4 regions of the Streptomyces sp. NBC_01384 genome follow, and region 2 is predicted to be linked to each of the others. Evidence: riboswitches for the same ligand, from Rfam matches in the RefSeq annotation. Region 2 holds a riboswitch; each other region holds the start of a gene.
What was found. A riboswitch is a leader RNA that binds a small molecule or an ion and turns the genes downstream of it on or off. The one in region 2 is predicted to bind cyclic di-AMP.
Positions count from the first base shown of each region.

Region 1: linked by a shared signal. The riboswitch ahead of OG747_RS26805 (transglycosylase family protein) and the one ahead of OG747_RS32890 (M23 family metallopeptidase) in region 2 are both predicted to bind cyclic di-AMP.
Region 3: linked by a shared signal. The riboswitch ahead of OG747_RS42690 (C40 family peptidase) and the one ahead of OG747_RS32890 (M23 family metallopeptidase) in region 2 are both predicted to bind cyclic di-AMP.
Region 4: linked by a shared signal. The riboswitch ahead of OG747_RS17240 (NlpC/P60 family protein) and the one ahead of OG747_RS32890 (M23 family metallopeptidase) in region 2 are both predicted to bind cyclic di-AMP.

Region 1 is NZ_CP109559.1:5,802,223-5,806,841, forward strand. Features, by position in the region: gene OG747_RS26785 (cytochrome P450) at 1-634, opposite strand, end outside; partial or broken gene OG747_RS26790 (transglycosylase family protein) at 1,039-1,326, shown strand; gene OG747_RS26795 (hypothetical protein) at 1,236-1,733, opposite strand; gene OG747_RS26800 (hypothetical protein) at 1,921-2,115, shown strand; cyclic di-AMP (ydaO/yuaA leader) riboswitch at 2,298-2,460, shown strand; gene OG747_RS26805 (transglycosylase family protein) at 2,465-3,178, shown strand; gene eno (phosphopyruvate hydratase) at 3,476-4,619, shown strand, end outside.
Region 2 is NZ_CP109559.1:7,182,430-7,187,048, forward strand. Features, by position in the region: gene OG747_RS32880 (M16 family metallopeptidase) at 1-883, shown strand, start outside; gene OG747_RS32885 (M16 family metallopeptidase) at 880-2,283, shown strand; cyclic di-AMP (ydaO/yuaA leader) riboswitch at 2,522-2,682, shown strand; gene OG747_RS32890 (M23 family metallopeptidase) at 2,695-3,459, shown strand; gene OG747_RS32895 (GntR family transcriptional regulator) at 3,664-4,359, shown strand; gene OG747_RS32900 (HPr family phosphocarrier protein) at 4,590-4,619, opposite strand, start outside.
Region 3 is NZ_CP109559.1:9,309,337-9,313,955, reverse strand. Features, by position in the region: gene OG747_RS42700 (FAD-dependent oxidoreductase) at 1-874, opposite strand, end outside; gene OG747_RS42695 (PP2C family protein-serine/threonine phosphatase) at 1,051-2,241, shown strand; cyclic di-AMP (ydaO/yuaA leader) riboswitch at 2,516-2,689, shown strand; gene OG747_RS42690 (C40 family peptidase) at 2,698-4,083, shown strand; gene OG747_RS42685 (DUF5825 family protein) at 4,189-4,398, opposite strand; gene OG747_RS42680 (SpcZ) at 4,364-4,619, opposite strand, start outside.
Region 4 is NZ_CP109559.1:3,809,191-3,813,809, forward strand. Features, by position in the region: gene pcrA (DNA helicase PcrA) at 1-2,380, opposite strand, end outside; cyclic di-AMP (ydaO/yuaA leader) riboswitch at 2,674-2,848, shown strand; gene OG747_RS17240 (NlpC/P60 family protein) at 2,856-4,025, shown strand; gene OG747_RS17245 (tellurite resistance/C4-dicarboxylate transporter family protein) at 4,179-4,619, shown strand, end outside.

The DNA of each region.
Region 1 (4,619 bases), 1.4 Mb from region 2:
TATCCGGGAGAGCCTCCCGCTTGCGGTGGATCAGCTCCGCGAGATAGGCGCGCATCTTCTTGACCGACCGGGCGACACCGCCTCTCGGCCCTCCACCGTGCCGGATCATCATCCCCGCCCAGTCCCGGAAGTCGTCCTGGTCCTCGCTGGGGACACCGAGCAGGTCGCAGATGGTGTAGATGGGGAGGGGGAACGCGAACTCGTGGATGAGGTCGGCACTTCCGGTCTGCGCGAACTGGTCGATGAGGCGGTCGGTCAACTCTTGGACGCGGGGGGCGAACTCGGCGACGCGACGGGGGGTGAACGCCTTGGAGACGAGCCGCCGGAGCCGCGTGTGGTCCGGCGGGTCGATGTTGAGCAGGTGGGTCATGAGGTTGGCGCTGCGCTCGCCGGGGATGCCCGTCTTGCTCTTGCCGCGGGCGTCGTCGGAATGGTGCACGGGATTCTTGGAGAGCCGCTGGTCGGCGAGCGCCTGTTTGGCGTCCGTGTACCGAGTCACAAGCCACGCCTCGACACCGCTGGGAAGTGTGGTGCGGTGCACGGGTGAATGCTCGCGGAGCGATGCGTAGGCAGGGTAGGGGTCGGCGGCGAACTCCCAGGTGAAGAGTTCAGGTTCGAAATGTGGGGCGTTCACGGGGTGACGGTACCGGGAGTCACGTTGCGTTGCGTGGGCGAGGACTCCGACGGATGGCTTGACCAACATCCGGAAGTCACCGTCTATGAGTCCTACGTGGACGAAGCCGTGTCCGGGGCCATGGAGAGCCGACCCGAGATGGACCGTCTCGTCGCTGACGCACACCAAAAGCGCTTCAACCGCGTCCTCGTCCCCCAGGGTCGACCGCGCGTGTCGGAGGCAGGCCGGAGGTGCGTCGGAGCCGTGCCGGGGGCTGTCGCAAACCTGACGCATCATCAACTCTGTGATCTTCACGTGATCTGCGCTGCATCGACTTGTGACAAGTGATCGGGTGCGGATACGTTCACTCGTCAACGCGGCTCATCCGCCGCGTAGTCACCTGCTGTCACGCGAAAGGCTTCCGCATGCTCTCCGGGAACGGCCGCCATCGTCGCCCCCGTCAGGCCCCGGCCCTCATCGTCGCGGCAGGAGTGACCGGATCGGCGATCGCGATCCCGTTGCTCGGTGCCGCGAGCGCGCACGCGGCCGACGGCACCACCTGGGACCGGGTCGCGGAGTGCGAGAGCGCCGGCCAGTGGAGCGCCGACAGCGGCAACGGGTACTACGGCGGGCTCCAAATGAGCCAGGCCGACTGGGAGAAGTACGGCGGCCTCAAGTACGCGCCGAGCGCCGACGAGGCCAGCCGCTCGCAGCAGATAGCCATCGCCGAGAAGGTGCTCGACGGCCGGGGTCTCGTCGCCTGGCCCACCTGCGGACCGCTCTCCGGACTCAGCAAGAAATCCGGTGACGTCGCGGTCGACACGGGCGTGGCGAACGACTCGTCGAGCACACCCGATGCGTCGAGCTCGTTCAGCTCGTCCAGCTCCACGAACTCGACGAACTCGACGAACTCGACGAAATCATCGAGTTCGAAGGGTTCGTCCACTTCGTCTGGTTCATCTGGTTCGTCCGGTTCATCAGGCGACGCGTCGCCGTCCGGTTCGCCGTCATCCGATTCGTCTTCATCTGACTCGCCTTCGTCCGTTTCATCCCCGAATGCGACCGAGAGCACGACGAAGGCCGCGACCGGCGACACCCAGGGAACCGACAGCTCGGCCACGGATGGGACGAAGAGCAGCGACTCGGACAACTCCGGGCAGAACGATGACTCTTCGACTACGTCCGAGGGTGCGACGACCGGCGCCGGACGTCACCGCGGCGGCAGCGCCGACGAGAGTGCGACCGACAGTCTGCTGGACGGTCGTACCGACGACGCCTCCGGCCGGCATGCCTCCCGCGACTCCGGTGTGTCCCGTGAGGTCATCGACGGTTTGTACGTCGTTCGTATCGGAGACAGCCTCTGCACCATCGCCGACGCCCTTGATCTCGAAGGCGGATGGACCGAGTTGTACGACACGAACAAGAAGACCGTCGGCGTCGACCCGAACCTCATCCTTCCCGGTCAGAGCCTTGCAGTTGGTGCTCAATCGGGCGAAAAGTAGGGGCAGTTCACGTCATGGTTCGTCGTGGAATGTCCGGTTTGGCGCGAGTGAGATATGGATCTCAAAGGCCCTGATCGTCTTTGGAATTCACCGGATCGACTGCTTACGGTCATCACCGCTCGCCACAGCGGGCCCCGACGGTCGCAACGCCGAATCCTGCCAACGGCCGCACGGGAACAGTCGACGCGTCAGCGCCGTAGGCAGGAGCGGGGGACCCAAGGTAAGCGCCGCGCCCGGTAGTTGACCGGAGCGGCTTGGGGTGAAGCCGTGCGCCCAGAGCGCACGGCCGGGCACTCACCCGCCCGAACCCGACAGCTCACCTCGCAGGCGTCGGTGAGGGGATCACTCCATGCTGCTTTCCAGCAAGGGCAAGCACCGCCGTCCGAACAAGGCCACCCGTATCGCCACGCTCGCCGGTGTCACCGGCATCGCCATCGCCGCCCCGCTGATGGCGGCCGGCAGCGCCTCCGCCGCCACCACCTCCGAGTGGGACACCGTCGCCCAGTGCGAGTCCGGCGGCAACTGGTCCATCAACACCGGTAACGGCTACTACGGCGGTCTGCAGTTCTCGGCCTCCACCTGGGCCGCGTACGGCGGCACCGCGTACTCCTCCACCGCCGACCAGGCCTCCAAGTCCGAGCAGATCACCATCGGCGAGAAGGTCCTCGCCGCGCAGGGCAAGGGCGCCTGGCCGACCTGCGGCACGGGTCTGTCGAGCGCCGCGTACACCGGTGGTGCGAGCGGCACCCCGTCCAGCCCGTCCACCCCCTCCACCTCTTCGGGCTCTTCCAGCTCGGCGAGCGCCGGTACCACCCGGTCGGCGGACACCGCGGCCTCCCGTTCGGCGACCCGCCCGGCCGTCGAGAAGACCGTGTCCACCCCGACCGGCAAGAAGGTCAAGAAGGGCGACGGCGCGTACAAGGTCGTCAAGGGCGACACCCTCGGCTCGATCGCCGAGAAGAAGAAGGTCAAGGGTGGCTGGCAGCAGCTGTTCAAGCTGAACAAGGACATCATCGACGACGCGGACTTCATCTACCCGGGTCAGCAGCTGCACCTCGGCTGATGATCGGCAGCTTCGCCCCAGCTGAATGACAGGTCCCTCATAGAAGGGGTCTCCACACTGGAGACACCGATGAGGACCACCCCCCGTCCCCACGGGCCCCCCGCTCCGGTGCGTGTTCCCCCGTACGCACTGGAGCGGGGTTTTTTGTTTCCGTTTTTGTTCCGTTCTGAAACAATGTGTACGTTCAGTTCTGCCCAAAGGGTGGGCGACCGGCTGGCCGATCCCCCCGGGGCGGTTAGGCTCATGTCGCGGAGTCATCACAGGTTCCGCGTTACCCGCGTCACATCCCAGAAGGAGATGCTCGTGCCGTCCATCGACGTCGTCGTAGCCCGGGAAATCCTGGACTCCCGAGGCAACCCCACGGTCGAGGTCGAGGTCGGCCTCGACGACGGCAGCACCGGTCGTGCCGCCGTCCCGTCCGGCGCCTCCACGGGGGCCTTCGAGGCCATCGAGCTCCGTGACGGTGACCCCAACCGTTACGGCGGCAAGGGTGTCGAGAAGGCCGTCCTCGCCGTCATCGAGCAGATCGGCCCGGAGCTCGTCGGCTACGACGCCACCGAGCAGCGCCTGATCGACCAGGCGATGTTCGACCTGGACGCCACCGACAACAAGGGCTCCCTCGGCGCCAACGCCATCCTCGGCGTCTCGCTCGCCGTCGCGCACGCCGCTTCCGAGGCGTCCGACCTCCCGCTCTTCCGCTACCTGGGCGGCCCGAACGCGCACCTGCTGCCCGTTCCGATGATGAACATCCTGAACGGCGGCTCGCACGCCGACTCCAACGTGGACATCCAGGAGTTCATGATCGCCCCGATCGGCGCGGAGTCCTTCTCCGAGGCCCTGCGCTGGGGCGCCGAGGTCTACCACACCCTCAAGAAGGTGCTGAAGACCAAGGGTCTGTCCACCGGCCTGGGCGACGAGGGCGGCTTCGCCCCGAACCTGGAGTCCAACCGTGCCGCGCTCGACCTCATCCTCGAGGCCATCAAGCAGGCCGGTTACATCCCCGGCGAGCAGATCGCGCTCGCGCTCGACGTCGCCGCGTCCGAGTTCTACAAGGACGGCAAGTACGAGTTCGAGGGCAAGTCCCGCTCGGCCGCCGAGATGACCGAGTACTACGAGGAGCTCGTCTCCGCGTACCCGCTGGTCTCCATCGAGGACCCGCTGTACGAGGACGACTGGGCCGGCTGGAAGGTCATCACCGACAAGCTGGGCGACAAGGTCCAGATCGTCGGCGACGACCTCTTCGTCACCAACCCGGAGCGCCTGGCCCGTGGCATCGAGGAGGGCTCCGCGAACGCCCTGCTCGTCAAGGTGAACCAGATCGGCTCGCTGACCGAGACCCTGGACGCCGTAGAGATGGCCCAGCGCAACGGCTTCAAGTGCATGATGTCCCACCGCTCCGGCGAGACCGAGGACGTCACCATCGCCGACCTCGCCGTCGCGG
Region 2 (4,619 bases):
CGAGAAGCTGACCGCGCTTGCCTACCCTGAGGGCCACCCCTACCACCACACCCCGATCGGGTCGATGGCGGACCTGGACGCGGCTACCCTGGAGGACGCCCGCGCCTTCTTCCGCACCTACTACGCGCCGAACAACGCGGTGCTCTCCGTAGTCGGGGACATCGACTCGGAGCAGGCGCTCGCCTGGGTCGAGAAGTACTTCGGTTCCATCCCCGGGCACAGCGGAAAGCCCGCCCCGCGCGACGGCTCGCTGCCCGACGTCATCGGCGAGCAGCTGCGCGAGGTCGTCGAGGAGGAGGTCCCGGCGCGTGCTCTGATGGCCGCCTACCGGCTCCCGGAGGACGGCACGCGTGCGTCCGACGCGGTCGACGTGGCGCTCACCATCCTCGGCGGCGGTGAGTCCTCCCGGCTCTACAACCGGCTCGTACGCCGCGACCGCACCGCCGTCGCGGCCGGGTTCGGCATGCTGCGGCTCGCCGGAGCGCCCTCCCTGGGCTGGCTGGACGTGAAGACGTCCGGTGACGTCGAGGTCCCGGTGATCGAGGCCGCCGTCGACGAGGAGCTCGCCCGGTTCGCCGAGGAGGGCCCCACGGCCGAGGAAATGGAGCGCGCCCAGGCCCAGTTGGAGCGTCAGTGGCTGGACCGGCTCGGCACGGTCGCGGGCCGCGCCGACGAACTGTGCCGGTACGCCGTTCTGTTCGGCGACCCGCAGCTCGCCCTGACCGCCGTACAGCGCGTCCTCGACATCACCGCCGAGGAGGTCCAGGAGGTCGCCAAGTCCCGCCTGCGCCCCGACAACCGCGCGGTGCTCGTCTACGAGCCGATCGCTGCCGAGACCACTGACGCCGAAGGCACCAGCAACGACGAGGAGGCGGCGAAGTGACCGAGCTCGCGACCATGGAGTTCCACCCGCAGCCCCAGGCGGGCCGGCCCAAGCCGTGGGCCTTCCCCGCCCCCGAGCGCGGCACGCTGGACAACGGCCTGACCGTGCTGAGCTGCCACCGCCCCGGCCAGCAGGTCGTCGCCGTGGAGGTGCTGCTCGCCGCGCCGCTGGAGGCCGAGCCCGCGGGCCTCGACGGCATCGCCACGATCATGGCGCGTGCCTTCTCCGAGGGCACCGACAAGCTCTCCGCCGAGGAGTTCGCCGCCGAGCTGGAGCGCTGCGGGGCCACCCTCGACGCGCACGCCGACCACCCCGGCGTACGGCTGTCGCTCGAGGTGCCCGTCTCGCGCCTGCCCAAGGCGCTCGGTCTGCTCGCCGACGCCCTGAGGGCACCGGCGTTCGCGGACAGCGAGATCGAGCGGCTGGTGCGCAACCGGCTCGACGAGATCCCGCACGAGACGGCCAACCCGGCCCGCCGAGCCGCCAAGGAGCTCTCCAAGGAGCTGTTCCCGGCGACCTCGCGCATGTCGCGCCCGCGCCAGGGCAGCGAGGAGACCGTCCAGAAGATCGACTCGGCGGGCGTACGCGCCTTCTACGACCGGCACGTACGCCCCGCCACGGCCACCGCCGTGATCGTCGGCGACCTGACCGGCGTCGACCTCGACGAGCTGCTCGCGGAGACGCTGGGCGCCTGGACCGGTTCGTCCGCCGAGCCGCGCCCCGTGCCGCCGGTGACCGCCGACGACACCGGCCGCGTGATCATCGTGGACCGCCCCGGCGCGGTCCAGACGCAGCTGCTCATCGGCCGTGTCGGCGCCGACCGGCACGACCGTGTCTGGCCCGCCCAGGTGCTCGGCACGTACTGCCTCGGAGGCACCCTCACCTCGCGCCTGGACCGTGTCCTGCGCGAGGAAAAGGGCTACACCTACGGTGTGCGGGCGTTCGGCCAGGTCCTGCGTTCCGCCGCGCCTTCTCCCTCCGGGGGGGCCACCGGTATCGCCATGCTCGCCATCAGCGGCTCCGTGGACACCCCGAACACCGGCCCGGCGCTCGACGACCTGTGGAAGGTGCTGCGCACCCTCGCCGCCGAGGGCCTGACGGACGCCGAGCGCGACGTCGCCGTGCAGAACCTGGTGGGGGTGGCGCCCCTCAAGTTCGAGACCGCGGCAGCCGTCGCGGGCACGCTTGCCGACCAGGTCGAGCAGTATCTGCCGGACGACTACCAGGCGACGCTGTACCAGCAGCTCGCCGCGACCGGCACCGTGGAGGCCACCGCGGCCGCCGTGAGCGCCTTCCCGGTGGACCGCCTGGTGACCGTCCTCGTCGGTGACGCCGCGCAGATCCAGGAGCCCGTCAAGGCCCTCGGAATCGGTGAAGTGACCGTCGTGACGGCGGAGTAGAGGCGGGGTAGAGCGCGGGGGAGTACCGCACGACTTCGTAGGGGCCCGGGTGACTGAAGAGTCGCCCGGGCCCTCTTTCGCCCGGACTTCGTCCCCAAGATGTCCGTATTGGTAGGGAGGTTGCCTGTCTGCCCTGTGGCATGCACTACAAAAGCCGTGATCCGTTTGTTGATTGAAAGATGCCCCGTTTAGCGTCGGTCCGGCTGTTCGTCAGGCAGTGCGCCGCGCCCGCGGCACCGGACAGTCATCGCCGAGTCCCCGTACGGCGCGAGCCAGGGGAGCCGGGGACCCATACGCAGTCCCTGGGGTGAATCGGACGCCCTCCCAGGAGGGGGTCCGTAGGAGACCTTCCTGCTCCGAACCCGTCAGCTAACCCGGTAGGCGAGAGGGAAGGAAAGGACCAGCCTCTCCATGGCGTTCACCTGTGGCCCCGGGAAACACCGTCGTCCGAGCCGCGCGAAGCGCACCACCTCGAACGCCGTCGGCGTCGCCGCGCTCACCACCACCGGCGTCATCGGAACCCTGGCCGCCCCGGCGCTCGCGGCGGACGCCTCCGTCGAGCAGACCGGGCTCAACCAGGCCATCTCGATCGGTGACTCGGTCGCCGCCAAGATCGACGCGCAGGCCGCCGCCCAGCAGCACGCCGCCGACGAGGCCGCCGCGAAGAAGAAGGCCGAGGAGGCCGCGCGGAAGAGGGCCGCCGAGGAGGCGAAGAAGGAGCGCGAGGCCAAGGAGCACGCCGCCCGTGCCGCCGAGCGCAAGCGCCTCAACACCTTCGTCCTGCCGATCACCGGCTCGTACATCTCCACCGGCTACAAGACCGGCGGCAGCCTCTGGTCCTCCGGCACCCACACCGGTGTCGACTTCCACGCCGCGTCCGGCACCTCGGTCCACGCGGTCGGCTCCGGCACGGTCGTCACGGCCGGCTGGGGTGGTGCCTACGGCAACCAGATCGTCCTCAAGATGCACGACGGCACCTACACGATGTACGGCCACCTGTCGTCGATCGGCGTCTCCGTGGGCCAGACGGTCACCCCGGGCCGGCAGATCGGCCTCTCCGGGGCCACCGGCAACACCACCGGGCCCCACCTCCACTTCGAGGCACGCACGACATCGGAGTACGGCTCCGACATCGACCCGGTCGCCTACCTCCGCTCGCACGGAGTGAACGTCTGACGACGTGAACGTCTGACGACCGGCGTCAGAACTTCCGAAGCCCCGGCTCACCCGAGCCGGGGCTTCGTCGTTTCGAACGGCTGTCTGTCCAAAAAATATCCATGGATTCCGGCCCGCCATCGGAAATTCCGGCTCTCTGCAATAGAGTCAATGAACAAGCGTCAATCGACCGCGTTTCGCGGGGATTAAGGCGGAGGTCCGGTCATGCGCATTCCCGCGCACTCGGTATGCACGGCGATCCGTGACGACATCGTCGCGGGTGTCTACGAGCGCGGCAGCCGGCTCACCGAGGAACTGCTCGCGCGCCGCTACGGCGTCTCGCGCGTCCCGGTGCGCGAGGCCCTGCGCACCCTGGAGGCCGAGGGCTTTGTCGTCACCCGTCGACACGCGGGCGCGTGCGTCGCGGAGCCCACTGAGCAGGAGGCCGCGGACCTGCTGGAGATGCGCATGCTTCTGGAGCCGCTGGGCGCCGCCAGAGCCGCACAGCGGCGCACCGAGGCCCACCTCAAGGTGTTGCGAGGCCTGGTCAGACTGGGGCAGGAGCGGGCCAGGAGGGGGAACAGCGAGGATCTGCGCTCGCTGGGCGGCTGGTTCCACGAGACGCTCGCGCAGGCCTCCGGAAGCCCCGCGCTGACCTCCACGCTGGCCCAGCTGCGGCACAAGATCGCCTGGATGTACGCGGTCGAGGCGCCGGCCAATCCGGCGGAGTCCTGGGCGGAGCACGGCGGGATCGTGGACGCGGTGGCGCGCGGCGACAGCGAGCGGGCGCGGGCGGTCACGGCGCTGCACACCGAGCGCGCGACGGTCGCGCACCGGCTGCGTTTTCCCGGCGGGGGAGATCGTCCGGACCGTGTGAGGACTTCGCAACATCCCGTAAACATGACGGGCCTGCGTCATTAACACCGGCGCCGTATACAAAGAGGGGTAATTCGCGGGGGATTACTTTCGCTGCCCGTAATTCGGAAAAGCGAAGGGCCCGCCCGATGTTTTCAGGCGAGCCCTTCACTATGTATGGGGGGCGTCTTTTGATGTGAAGAGCACCCCTGCCATCAATTGAGGAACCCCCGCGGCGAGCACCCCGCTCCGCGAGAGCGGCGCCGGCTCAGGCGCAAAAGGGGGCGGCGGGATCTTCAGACGGTCTCGGGGAGCTCCTCGAGACC
Region 3 (4,619 bases), 2.1 Mb from region 2:
GCTCGGTGCGCAGGCCGACGACCTCACCGTTCTCGCCGAGGATCTCGGTCGGCGACTCGAAGAAGTGCAGGAACAGCTTGTGCGGCCGCTCGCCGATGTCGCGGATGGCCCAGTTCTCCAGGGTCTTGGCGACCATGTCGGCCTGCTTGTTGCCGCGCCGGGTCGCGATCGAGCCGTCGTCGTAGTCGATGTCCTCGGGGTCGACGATGACCTCGATGTTCGGGGAGTGGTCCAGCTCCCGCAGCTCCATCGGGCTGAACTTCGCCTGCGCCGGGCCGCGGCGACCGAAGACGTGGACCTCCAGGGCCTTGTTGGCCTTGAGGCCGTCGTAGACGTTCGGCGGGATCTCGGTCGGCAGCAGTTCGTCGGCGGTCTTGGCCAGGATGCGCGCCACGTCGAGCGCGACGTTGCCGACGCCGAGCACGGCGACCTTCTCCGCCTCCAGCGGCCAGGTCCGCGGCACATCCGGGTGCCCGTCGTACCAGGAGACGAAGTCGGCAGCGCCGTACGAGCCCTCGAGGTCGATGCCGGGTATGTCGAGCGCCCGGTCGGCCGTCGCCCCGGTGGAGAAGACGACCGCGTCGTAGAAGGCGCGCAGGTCGTCCAGGTTGATGTCCCCGGGGTAGTCGACGTTGCCGAAGAGGCGGATCTGGGGCTTGTCGAGCACCTGGTGCAGGGCCGTGATGACGCCCTTGATCCGCGGATGGTCGGGGGCGACGCCGTAGCGGATCAGACCGAACGGGGCCGGCATCCGCTCGAAGAGGTCGATGGACACACCGGGCTCGACGGCCACTGCGGACTTCAGCAGCGCGTCGGCAGCGTAGATCCCGGCGGGGCCGGCACCGACAATGGCTACCCGCAGAGGGCGAGGCATGATCAGGTTCCCTTCGAACGGTGGCAGGGTGACTCGCCCGGAAGCCTAAACTAAGGCAAACCTTAGTCAGTAGTCGGGCCGGATCTATGACCCCATAAGCCCACCTTATGAGTCGTTTCCCGAGAAGCAGGCGCCCGGGGAACGGGAGCAAAATGGGATATGTGGGTGTCCGACGTGTGTCAGTGGACCGCCTCGTGGAGCAGCCGTCGGGCCGCGGGCTGGTGGCGATTCCTCTCGCGCTGATCGTAGTGATCGCCGTGGTGGACCTGCACTCCCCGACCGATGTCCACCTGGGTCCGTTGCTGGTCATCGCCCCCGCCCTCACCGCCTCCTTGGCCGGGCCGCGGCTGACCGCGCTGGTCGGGGTACTGGCGGTGGCCGCCCAGGTGTTCATCGCGATATTCCACGGCGGGCTGACCACGGCCAACCACATCGCGCAGATCATCGCCCTGTCCGTACTGTCCGCGCTGGTGGTCTTCGTCTGCCACGTACGGGAGCGGCGCGCTCGGGAGCTGAGCCGGGCACGGTCGGTGGCCGAGACGGCGCAGCGCGTGCTGCTGCGGCCGCCGCCCCGCAGGATCGGGCCGTTGCGTGTGGCCTGGCTGTATCTGGCCGCCGACGACGAGACGCAGATCGGGGGCGACCTGTTCGCGGTCACCCGCGCCGCCCAGGCCTCCTCCACCCGCGTCATCATCGGCGACGTCCGCGGCAAGGGCCTGGGCTCCATCGGCGAGGCGTCGGTGGTGCTCGGCGCGTTCCGCGAGGGTGCTCACCGGTACGCCACACTGCCCGAACTCGTGGCGGCGCTCGAGGTGAGCGTGCGCCACGATCTCGAGGACGTGGCCGACACCCGGCACGACCCCGGCGAGCACTTCGTCACCACGCTCGTCCTCGACATCCCCGACGAGGGACCCCAGTCCGAATTGATCAACTGCGGTCATCCGCCGGCCCTGCTGCTGCGCGATCACAAGGTGACGGCCCTGCACGCCCACCACCCCATGCCCCCGCTGGGCATGTGCGAACTGCCCGTCGCGAGCCACCGCCCCGATCCGTTCACCTTCGAGACCGGCGACATCCTGCTGCTCTACACCGACGGCGTGATCGAGGCGCGCTCACCGACAGGCGCGTTCTACCCCCTCGCCGAACGGGTCGCCGCCTTGGCCGCCCCCAGCCCCGAAGCCCTGCTGCGCCACATCCACGACGACCTCGTCGCCCACGTCGGCGACCAGCCCAACGACGACGCCGCGCTCCTGATCATCGAACGCATCGCCTCCCACCACCTCCACCGGCCGCACTTCACGACCCGCCCCGTCAACGGCCACCACCTGCCCCACCCCAGCGGAACGTCCCCGCCCGCGGAACGCTGACCGCGGGCGTGGCGCCTCACCCGTGCTTGCGGCGTTCGGGAAGGTCGGCCCGGAAGGCGCGGGCCGCGTACGTTCGGCCGCCGTTGTCCAAGGGTCAACGTCCAAAGGGCGCCCCGGACGCTCTCCGGCCGACGAGGCCGAGCACTTCTGCCAGTACGACGAAGGTCACAAATACATATCGGGCACTTCGCACTTCAACCTTCACACGAGGCGCACAAATTGGCTAAGTTGGCGGATGGACCGCACGACTCCCTCCGGCGAACCTCGCCGGGTCGCGCGGCCTCCGCCAAGTCCGGTGCGCCCCTGGGGCAACCGGAGCCGGGGACCCAACCGAACTTGGGGTGAATCGGCCCAACTGCCCGGCAGGGCAAGGGTCGTAGGGCATGCCTTCCGGAATCCTCCGCCCGAACCCGACAGCCGACTCGGTAGGCGGAGCACGGAAGGAGTACGTCCCCCATGGCGCCGGAACGAACCCCGCGCCCTGGAGGCAGCAGCCTCCCTGGCACGCGCACCTCCGCCCGAGCGACGGCGGCCCTCACCGACGCGGACGGACCGAGCCGCGAAGAGGTCCAGCAGCGGATCCACAGCCTCTACGACCAGGCCGAGAACGCCACCGGGTTCGTCAACGGAACCCGCGCGATGACCACAGGGAGCCGCAACCGCGTCAGCCCGGCACCCGAAACCGTGCGCAGGCGCAGCGATCCCGCCCTCGACGACGTCACCAAGCCGTGGTTCGACGTGGCGCGCACGCGGTTGGGTCCGACCGTGCCGGCCAGGCTGCCCGCCGACAGAATGCCGAACCGCCCGGCCGAGACGCGGCCCACGGACCCGGCGCGGCGTTCGGAAGAGGGACTCACCAACCGTGAGCGGGCGGCGGCCGGCCGCCCCGTACCGGAGTTGACGGCCGGACCCGCGACCGGCGCGGCAGCCGGTCCCGTTGCGGAGCTGACCGCCAGGCCCGCAGTCGCCGCACTCCCGGCGGCCCCCACACTCCCGGCAGCCCCCGCGCTCCCTGCAGCCCCCGCGCTCCCTGCCGTGCCGGAGACATGGCAGGAGGCCACGAAGGCTCTGCCCGCGCCGGCCGCCGAGCCGCAGCACTCCTCGCTGAAGGCCTCCAAGGAACAGAGCCGGCGCAAGCTCACGACCGCCCGTGAGCTGCTGTCCAAGCACACCGGACAACGGAGCACGCCGCTCGCGGCAATCGAGTCGCGATCGACGGAGGACGCCTGGGGTGCCGCCGAGGAACAGGCCCTCCTTCAGGCCCAGGCCCAGGCTCAAGTCCAAGCCCAGGCCCAGGCTCAAGCCCAGGCCCAGATCCAGGCCCAGGCCCAAGCCGAGGAGGCGTGGCTGGGACAGCAGTCGGCCGCCCTCACCATGGACGCGTCCATCGGCACCGGCATTCCCCTCGGCATCATCGGAGCCCCCCTCGACACCGGTGCCGGCACCGGCACCGATACCGGCGCCGAACCGAACTCGGGTTACGGCATGAAGGCCACGAAGGCACTCGCCTTCGCCCGCGCGCAGATCGGCAAGCCGTGTGTCTGGGGCGCGACCGGACCGGACTCGTACGATTCCTCCAGCCTCACCCAGGCCGCGTGGAGGGCCGCCGGGGTGGCACTCCCCCGGACCGTGCACGGTCAGGCGACCGCCGGGACGCCGGTCCCCCTCGCCGACATCCAACTCGGCGACCTGATCCTCTTCTACGGCGACGTCAGCCACATCGGCTTCTACCTCGGCAACGCCATGATGATCCACGCCCCGAGCCCGGGGGCGTACATACGCGAGGAGTCGATCTTCTTCGCCGGACAATCGGCGATCTACAGCGCGGTACGGCCCACCTGACTCCCTGAGACTCGGCCCCCTCGGACCGGAACAACCGGCGAGTACAGCGCACTCGCCGGTCCTTCCGGTGGCGCCGGCATCCCGGACACCGTCCCGGTCCTCTCCTCAGACGGCCATCGCCTCCTGCAGCCACCGGGTGACCCGGTACGGCAGCCACCAGTCCAGCTCGCCCACCCGCAGGACCAGGTGTTCCGCGAGGACGTCGGCGGGGACACCGGTGTGGGGGGATGCCTCGGTCCAGGCGGGCGATGGCGTCTCAAGAGCAAGTAGACATTCCGCTTTATGCCATGAATCCGAGCGGTTTGAACGGCCCACGCTCCAGGGCGGTCAGCAGGCCCTCCGCGAGTCGCGCGTACGCCGACGTGTGCCGGGCGTCGGCGGCGACCGCCCGCGCGTACGCGCGGGTTCGGGCACCGGGGAAGGTGCGAGCGAAGGCCTCGGCGTCGGCCGTCGCATACGCCGCCGCCACCGCTCGCGCGTTCGCCAGGGCGTTGGCCTCGGCGTAGGCACGGGTGTTGGGCTCTGTGGTCGACTCC
Region 4 (4,619 bases), 3.4 Mb from region 2:
AGACCACCGGCTTCTCGGAGGCCCCGCGACGCGTCGCGAAGCCGGAGGCGCCGGACGCCGCGGACCGCGAACGCGAGGCCGACAGCGAGGCGGCCACGCCGGAGACGGGGCCCGAGGACACGGGAGCCGTCGCGCCCGTGCGCTTCCACTCCAGGTGTACGTCCGGGATCTCCTCCAGGAAGCGGGACGGCGGGTTGTACGAGGGCTGGCCCCATGCGCTGCGCATGGAGGAGCGGGTGAGGTACAGCCGCTCCCGCGCGCGCGTGATGCCGACGTACGCGAGGCGCCGCTCCTCCTCCAGCTCCTTGACCTGGCCCAACGCGCGCATGTGCGGGAAGACGCCGTCCTCCATGCCGGTGAGGAAGACGACCGGGAACTCCAGACCCTTGGCGGTGTGCAGGGTCATCAACGTGATGACGCCGTTGCCGTCCTCCTCGTCCGGGATCTGGTCGGAGTCGGCGACGAGCGCGACCCGCTCCAGGAAGGCGGAGAGCCCACCGGACGCCGCGCCCGCGCCGGCCGCCGCACCCGTGCCTTCTCCCTCACCCTCGCCCTCGCCCTCGCCGGACTCCTGCTCGAACTCCAGGGCCACGGCGGCGAGTTCCTGAAGGTTCTCGATCCGGGTCTCGTCCTGCGGGTCGGTGGAGGCCTGCAGCTCGGCGAGGTAGCCGGTGCGTTCGAGAACCGCCTCCAGGACGGTCGCCGGGCCCGCGCCGGACTCGACGATCGTACGGAGATCCTCCATGAGCGTGTTGAACCGCTTCACGGCGTTCGTCGACCGCGCCGCCATCCCGTACGCCTCGTCGACGCGGCGCAGTGCCCCCGCGAAGCTGATCTTCTCGCGCTGCGAGAGCGCGTCGATCATGGCTTCCGCGCGCTCGCCGATACCGCGCTTGGGAACGTTCAGGATGCGGCGCAGCGGGACCGAGTCCTCGGGGTTGGCCAGGACCCTGAGATACGCCAGGACGTCCCGGACCTCCTTGCGCTCGTAGAAGCGGACGCCGCCGACGACCTTGTAGGGCAGGCCGACGCGGATGAAGACCTCTTCGAAGACACGGGACTGGGCGTTCGTACGGTAGAAGACGGCGACGTCGCCCGCCTTGGCCTTACCCGCGTCGGTGAGACGGTCTATCTCGTCGGCGACGAACTGGGCCTCGTCGTGCTCGGTGTCGGCGACATAGCCCGTGATGTTCGAACCGGCGCCCGCGTTGGTCCAGAGGTTCTTGGGGCGGCGGGACTCGTTGCGCTCGATGACCGCGTTGGCGGCGGACAGGATCGTCTGGGTGGAGCGGTAGTTCTGCTCCAGCAGGATCGTCGTCGCGTCCGGGTAGTCCTCCTCGAACTGGAGGATGTTGCGGATGGTCGCGCCACGGAAGGCGTAGATCGACTGGTCGGCGTCACCCACGACGCACAGCTCGGCGGGCTCGAGGTCGCCCTCGGCGGGCGACACGTCCTCGGACCGGTCACCGGCGGCCGGGCCGACGAGCTCCCTGACCAGGGCGTACTGCGCGTGGTTCGTGTCCTGGTACTCGTCGACCAGGACATGTCGGAAGCGGCGCCGGTAGTGCTCGGCGACATCCGGGAACGCGCGCAGCAGGTTGACCGTGGTCATGATCAGGTCGTCGAAGTCGAGCGCGTTGGCCTCACGCAGCCGGGACTGGTACATCGCGTAGGCCTGGGCGAGGGTCTTCTCGAAACCGTCGGCGGCCTGGGCGGCGAAGTCCTCCTCGTCGATCAGCTCGTTCTTCAGGTTCGAGATCTTGGCGCTGAAGGACTTCGGCGGGAAACGCTTCGGATCGAGATCCAGATCACGGCATACGAGCGCCATCAGACGCTTGCTGTCGGCGGCGTCGTAGATCGAGAAGGAGGAGGTGAAGCCGAGCTTCTTGCTCTCGCGGCGCAGGATCCGCACACACGCGCTGTGGAAGGTCATCACCCACATCGCGTTCGCGCGCGGGCCGACGAGCTGCTCGACGCGCTCCTTCATCTCACCCGCGGCCTTGTTCGTGAAGGTGATCGCGAGGATCTGGCCGGGGTGGACATGGCGCTCGCCCAGCAGATGCGCGATCCGGTGCGTGAGCACCCGGGTCTTGCCGGAGCCGGCACCGGCCACGATGAGCAGCGGGGAGCCGGAGTGCACCACGGCCGCGCGCTGGTTCTCGTTCAGCCCGTCCAGCAGGGCCGCCGGGTCCACGGCAGGGCGGTGCGCACCGTCGCGGTAGTACGTGTCCCGGCTCGCGGGCACGTCGAAACGGCCGCCGAACAGGTCGTCCGGAAGCGGCTCCGGCGCCCCGTCCTCGGGCGGCGGCGGGGGCTCTTCCTCATGGGCCCTTGAAGGCTGGAGGTCCGCCAGGAAGCTGTCGTCAAAGAGGCTGCTCATCGCTCTCCGAGTCTAGGCCGCCCCACTGACAACCCGAGGCCACCCTGGAAACCCGACCGGTTTTTCCGTGACCGCGTGCCGTCTTTCCGCCGCCACAGCCCACCATCACCCACCACGGCCCGCCGTCACCGTTCAGAATCGCTTCCTTACGGTCAGCCATGACCGGCGGCCCCCAGGGTCAAGGTCACGAAAATGTATCGGGCATATCGCACATCAAACTTCACAGAACACTTATGACTTGGCTACCGTGCCGGGCAGACCGCTCGACAGCAACCGGCGAACGTCGTCGGGCCGTGCGGTCTCCGCCGAATCCGGTGCGCCCGCGCGGCAGCCGGAACCGGGGACCCAAACCGACCTTGGGGTGAATCGGTCCAACTGCCTTGTGGGGCAAGGACCGTAGGGCAAACCTTCCGGAAGTACCCGCCCGAACCCGACAGCTAACTCGGTAGGCGGATGACGGAAGGAGTCGCCTCTCTTGGCGTCACATCGCAAGTGGAGTCCTACGGGTACGCGCATAGCGGGCATACGGACCCCCGCCCTCGCCACCGCGGCCCTCACCTCCGTGGCCCTGCTCTCCCAGACGGCGAACGCCGCGCCGTCGGCCGATTCCAAGCCGAGCATCGAAGAGGTCGAGAAGAAGGTCGACGATCTCTACCACCAGGCCGAGACGGCCACCGAGAAGTACAACGCGACCAGGGAGAAGACCGCCCAGCAGCGCAAGCGCGTCGACTCCCTCCTCACCGACGTGGCCAAGCGCACGGAGAAGCTCAACACCGCGCGCGAGGAGCTGGGTTCGTTCGCGGCGGCGCAGTACCGCACCGGTGCCGCCGTCCCCGACACCGCGAGCCTCCTGCTGGCCGACAATCCGCAGGACTACTTCGACCAGAGCCAGCTGATGGACCGTCTGACCACCCGCCAGAAGGCGGCCGTCGACGACTACGTCACCGAGCAGGCCGCCACCACGAAGAAACGTGCGGAGGCCTCCCAGAGCCTGCAGACGCTCACCACGTCGCAGGACTCCCTGAAGACGTCCAAGGCCGATGTCCAGCGCAAGCTCGCCGAAGCGCGCGAACTGCTCTCGAAGCTGACCGCCGAGGACAAGGCCCGGCTCGCGGCGATCGAGAAGAAGCAGCAGGAAGAGGCCGACCGCAAAGCGGCGGAGCTGGCGCAGCAGCAGGCCGCGGCGGCGAAGAAGGCCCAGGAGGCGGCGGCCCAGCAGCAGACAGGTTCCGCGACCACCGGGACCTCTGGAACCTCCGGGACCTCGGCGGCCGACTCCTCCTACGCCACCAAGGCCGACAAGGCCATCGCCTTCGCCCGCGCCCAGATCGGCAAGCCGTACGTGTGGGGTGCGACCGGGCCCGGCTCGTACGACTGCTCCGGCCTCACCCAGGCCGCCTGGAAGGCCGCCGACGTCGCCCTCCCGCGCACCACCTACGACCAGGTGAACGTGGGCACCACCGTGGCCCTCGCCGACATCAAGCCCGGTGACCTCGTCTTCTTCTACGACGACATCAGCCACGTCGGCCTGTACATCGGCAACGGCATGATGATCCACGCCCCCAAGCCGGGCGCGTACGTCCGCGAGGAGTCGATCTTCTACGGCGGCGAGTCGATCATCCACAGCGTGGTGCGTCCGGCATAACGCCTTGCCGCGGGGCACGCGCGCGTGAAACTCATCGGGCTCCACGCGCGCGTGCCCCGCGTTTTCGTGCGCCACACGCGCGTGGGGGCGTTTTCCCGGCTTCGCGCGCGTGCCCCGCGGGCAACCCGTTCAAAGATCCCTAGCATCGGGCCCATGCCAGCCACCTCCCCGCCCCGCGCCCGGTGGGCCCGACTGCACACCTGGTGGGCGCAGCGTCCGCCCAGTGCCGGAGCCGCCGTCATGGCCACCGGAACCCTCTCGGTCGGGCTGCAGCTGACCGGCTACGAGACCCTCTCCCGCATCGCGCTGGCCCTGGCGGCCGTCGGCTGGCTCGGGCTCGCCACGGACTTCGTCGTACGGCTGCTGCGGGAGCGGCGGCGGTGGGTGGCGGAGGCCGGCACGCCCGGCGCGCTCACCTCGGTCGCGGCCACCACCGTGCTCGGCACCCGGCTGGTCACGCTGGGGTGGCAGGTGCCGGCGGAGGCCCTGCTCGCCCTGTCGGCCGCGCTCTGGCCGGGACTGCTCTTCCTGGTCGTACGGCACATCGCGCGCGGTATGCCCGGAACCGTGTTTCTCCCGGCCGTGGCCACGGAG